DNA from 2 places in the Gordonia sp. McavH-238-E genome. Region 1 is predicted to be linked to the other one. Evidence: riboswitches for the same ligand, from Rfam matches in the RefSeq annotation. Region 1 holds a riboswitch; the other holds the start of a gene.
What was found. A riboswitch is a leader RNA that binds a small molecule or an ion and turns the genes downstream of it on or off. The one in region 1 is predicted to bind S-adenosylmethionine.
Positions count from the first base shown of each region.

Region 2: linked by a shared signal. The riboswitch ahead of MHN80_RS06855 (bifunctional o-acetylhomoserine/o-acetylserine sulfhydrylase) and the one ahead of MHN80_RS22785 (aminotransferase class V-fold PLP-dependent enzyme) in region 1 are both predicted to bind S-adenosylmethionine.

Region 1 is NZ_JAKRFE010000020.1:22,891-25,346, forward strand. Features, by position in the region: gene MHN80_RS22775 (O-succinylhomoserine sulfhydrylase) at 1-25, shown strand, start outside; gene MHN80_RS22780 (isochorismate synthase MenF) at 36-1,112, opposite strand; SAM riboswitch class IV at 1,220-1,333, shown strand; gene MHN80_RS22785 (aminotransferase class V-fold PLP-dependent enzyme) at 1,352-2,456, shown strand, end outside.
Region 2 is NZ_JAKRFE010000004.1:107,505-109,960, reverse strand. Features, by position in the region: gene MHN80_RS06855 (bifunctional o-acetylhomoserine/o-acetylserine sulfhydrylase) at 1-1,049, opposite strand, end outside; SAM riboswitch class IV at 1,112-1,232, opposite strand; gene MHN80_RS06850 (cutinase family protein) at 1,502-2,456, shown strand, end outside.

The DNA.
Region 1 (2,456 bases):
GGATCTGGACCAGGCGCTGGGCTGAGCCGGCGCGGCTAGTCGAGGCCGTCGATCCCCAACGCGTTCAACACCGTCCGGAGTTTGAACGCGGTCTCCTCGAGCTCGCCCTGGGGATCGGAGTGTTCGACGATGCCGCCCCCGGCCCACGTGCGGAGGCTGCGACGATCTGCCTCGAGTTCGAGGCACCGGATGGTCACCATCCACTCGCCGTCGCCGGCGGCGTCGCACCAGCCGACGGCTCCCGCATAGAAGCCGCGTTCCCCCTCGACCTCTCGGATGATCTGTGCCGCAACATCACTCGGTGTGCCGCAGACGGCGGGGGTTGGTCCGAGCAGAAGCGCGAGATCCAGTGCGGTGGTGGCGGGGTCGCGGAGCGTCGCGCGGATCGGGGTGGCGAGATGCCACACCTCACCGGTCGACTGCAGGCGCGGGGTCGACGGCGCGTCGACGTCGTCGCACAGATGCGACAGCCGGTCCCGCAGATGATCCACGACGAACGCGTGTTCGGCGAGATCCTTGGCCGAGGAGAACAATCCGTCGGCGACCGCGCGGTCGACGACCGGATCCGGCGATCGGGGCGCCGACCCCGCGTACGGGTGACAGGTGACGACCGATCCCGACTTCCGCAGCAGCACTTCGGGACTCGCACCGAACAACCACGACCCGGAGCCGGTGGCCGCGCCGAGGTCGACGCCGAACGCATTGTGCCCGGCGTTCCCGCCCGCGAGGGCGTCGAGGAGTTCGCCTGGCGCGACCTCTCGGTCGAGCACGATGTCGACGCTGCGGGCGAGGACCACCTTGCCGACGTCGCCGGCGACGATGCGTTTGACGGCGTGCGCCACCCGTTCGCGGTGTTCATCCGCGGTGGGGTGCAGGGTGGTCGACAGCGGGATTCGCGACAGCGGCGGTCCGCCGGCCAGCGGTGCGTCGTCGAGGTCCAAGACCTCGGGCACCACCAGCGCGGCCGGGTCGGCGAGATCGAACGGGATCGCGCCGGTCAGCGCGCCGACCTCGCCGGAACGCAGCGCGGCCGAGGCCGCATCGACATCGGTGAAACCCCGGACGGCGCCCCGGCCCCGCACGGTGCCGTGCGGGCGGGACAACACGAACACATCAGTCGCTGACACCCCTGACACGCTACAGGTAAGTGTGCCCTAACTTCGGATCACGCTGAGTGAAAATTGACACGTCTGCGCGGCATCGACGACTCTGGTTCGTAGGTCATGAGTGCCAGTGACAAGCCCCGGCTCGCTGGTCGGCAACCCTCCTCCGCGGTGGGGTGCTCCGGGTGACGACCTGGCCGCGTACCGACCGGACGCGGCAAGCGCGGAAATTCAGAGGAGCTCCTGCCATGACCGCTGTCCTGTCAGCACCGAGAACTGTCGGCCGCGAGTCTGTCGATGCCCACGTCGTCGGTCTCGACCACCGTGCGCGCCCGGCCGTTCCCGGTCTCGCCCCGGTCGTCGGCGCCGACGTGACCGTACCGTTGGCGGGCGGCGGGACGACGCGATACGTCAATCTCGATTACGCGGCGAGTGCGCCGGCACTGAGTTCGGTGGCCGCCGCGGTCGCCGAGGGGCTCGGCGAGTACGCGAGTGTTCACCGCGGTGCCGGCCATCTGTCGCAGGTCACGACCGCCCGGTACGAGGCCGCTCGGGAGACCGTGCGCGAGTTCGTCCGCGGGCGGGTCGACGACACCGTCGTCTTCACCCGCAACACCACCGACGCCATCAACCTCGCCGCCCACATCACCCCCGGGGACGTCGTGGTGCTCGACATCGAGCATCACGCCAATTTGCTGCCGTGGTGCGCGCCGCGCGACGGTCGCAACCGGGCCCGGGTCGTCCCGGCCTGCGACACCATCGAGGACACCCTGGTCGCGCTCGAGGCCGAGCTCGCGTCGGCGCCGGCCTCGCTGCTCGCGGTCACCGCGGCGTCGAACGTCACCGGCGAGGTGCTGCCGATCGGCCGGCTCGCGTCGATCGCCCACCGGCACGGGGCCCGCATCCTGGTCGACGCCGCGCAGCTCGTCGCGCACCGACCCGTGTCCATCGTCAGTCACGGCATCGACTACCTGGCCTTCTCCGGACACAAGGCGTACGCGCCCTTCGGCGCCGGAGTCCTGATCGGCCGCCGGGACTGGTTCGACGCCGCCGATGCCTACCTTGCCGGCGGCGGTGCGACCGCCGACGTCGACCTGGGTCCGAGTGCCGGTGGGGTCACCTGGCACACCGGGGCCGCCCGCCACGAGGCCGGATCGCCGAACGTGCTCGGCGCGGTGTCGATCGCCCGGGCCTGTCGCGCACTCGCCGACCTCGGGCCGGAGGCGATCGGGTTGCACGAGGCGCGCCTGTCCGAGCGTCTCGACGGGGGACTGGCCGCGATCGACGGGGTGCGGCCGTTGCGGATCTTCGCCGACTCCACCGATCGGGTCGGCATCGCGGGCTTCACCGTCG
Region 2 (2,456 bases), on a different contig from region 1:
TGGCCGCGCTTGTACCAGGGGGAGGACTCCAGGCCGGCGTACGCCACCGACTCGACCTGGCCGTGGCCCTCGAGGAAGGCGGCGACCTTCTGCGCGTTGGCGACATGGCGCTCGATGCGCAGGCTCAGGGTCTCCAACCCCTGTGCAAGGAGGAACGCGTTGAACGGTGCGATGGCCGCACCCGTGTCACGCAGCCACTGCACGCGGGCCTTGAGTGCGAACGCGGGCGCCCCGAGGTCGGCGAAGACCGCGCCGTGGTAGCTGGGGTCCGGGGTGGTGAAACCGGGGAACAGGTCTTTCCCGTCGCGCTGGACACGCCAGTCGAAGGTCCCGCCGTCGACGATGACACCACCGATCGCGGTGCCGTGTCCGCCGATGTACTTGGTGGCCGAATGCACGACGATGTCGGCCCCGTGGGCAAGCGGATTGATCAGGTACGGCGTGGCGACCGTGTTGTCGATGATCAGCGGTACGCCATTGCGGTGGGCGACCTCCGAGATGCCGGGGATGTCCAGGATCTCGTTGTTGGGGTTGGAGATCGACTCACCGAAGAACGCGCGGGTGTTGTCCTTGACCGCGGCCTGCCACGACGCCGGATCCTCGGGATCGTCGACGAACGTGACCTCGACGCCCAGCTTCGGCAGCGTGTAATGGAAGAGATTGAAGGTGCCGCCGTACAGGCGCGGGCTCGACACCACGTGGCCGCCGGTCTCGACGATGTTGAGGATCGCGTAGGTCTCCGCGGCCTGGCCCGATGCCACGAGCAGCGCGGCGACGCCACCCTCGAGTGCGGCGATCCGCTGCTCGACGGCATCCTGGGTCGGATTCATGATGCGGGTGTAGATGTTGCCCGGCTCGGCGAGCCCGAAGAGGTTCGCGGCGTGCTGTGTGTCGTTGAAGACGTACGACGTCGTCTGGTAGATCGGCAGCGCCCGCGCGTTCGTCACCGCATCGGCGGCCTGTCCGGCGTGGATCTGCTTGGTCTCGAAGCTCCAGTTGTCCACTGGGGAGGTGCCGTCGGCGGAAGTGCCGTCAGGGGCATCAGACATGGCGATTGATCACTTTCTACGGTCGGCAGGGCCAACTCGACCCTGTTGGGGTCCGACCTTCGGACCCGCGCTTGCCGGGGATCGTCGCTGCGATCCCACAACCCGGTCATCACCCGGAGCACCCCACCGCGGTTGGAGGGTTGCCGATCAGCCAGCCGGGGCTTGACGCTGATGCTCATGACCTGGCGACAAGGATATAACACGGATGTGAGTGCCGGAGAACCGTCCCGGTCAGGCCGCGTCCAACACTTTCCAAGCGCGGTCCGAAGGTGGCATGAGCTGTCCTCCGACCGAGTGAAATCACGTGTGGTCAGATACATAGTGCCAGGTCACGGTCGTTAGCGTCCCTCAGCGTGCTGTCGGTTTCACCGTCGCGGATCTAGCGTTCGGACCAGCCCCGGCTGCGTCGGAGGATTCCGATCGGGTGGTCCGGGTTCGCACAGGAGCGCCCCATGGCCGCGATCGCTCGTCTCCGAACCCGACGGACCTCGCTCACGATCGCCGCTCTGACCGCCCTGGCAGTCGCGGCAGCTCTCAGCCTGTCCGGGGCCCCTCCCGCGACGGCCGCCGAATGCAGCGACTCGGGCGCGGTCATCATCGTGGCCGGGACCAACGACCCGGAGAGCGCCCATCTCGTCGGTGTGAAGCAGCGCTACACCGGCAAGGTGCCGACGGTGCAGAACGGCGAGGTGGTCATCGAGGACGACCCGGGGAGTCCCTATCTCGCCGCGCCCAAGGACGTGATCCACGTCGACTACCCGACCACGCTCTGGCCACTCGGTGCCGCCGGATACGACGACAGCACCGGACAGGGCAGGAGCGCGACGGCGTCGGCGATCGCCGGCTATCAGCAACGATGCGGAGCAGGCGCCGACATCGTGGTCGCAGGCTATTCGCAGGGTGCCCGTGTCGCCGGGGACGTACTCGCCGACATCGGGAACGGTCGCAACGTCGAGCAGGTCGTCGCGACCGACGAGAACGGCGACGTCATGCTCGACGAGCAGGGCAATCCGGTTCTGGTGGACATCGTGACGGGGAACATCTCCGGCGAGCTGTACGCGGATCCCCGCCGCTCCGGCGACAAGACCGGCCGCGGTATCGAGTTGTCGTTGATCGGGATCATCCCGGGTCTGACGATGGCAGGGGCACGAGGTGCGTCCGAGACCGACGGCGGGTTCGGAGACCTCGAGGGCCGGGTGGTGTCGGTCTGCATCGATGGCGATCCCATCTGTGACCTGCCGGATCCGATCCACGACCCGATCGGCGCGATCGACGGCCTGCTCGGCTACTTCACCAAGCACAACCTCTATCCGTTCCAGATGTATCGGAATCCGCGCACATCGACGTGGAACGACGGGCGGACCGTTCGCTGCGATCCGGGGACCGCGGTGTGCGTGGTCACCGCCG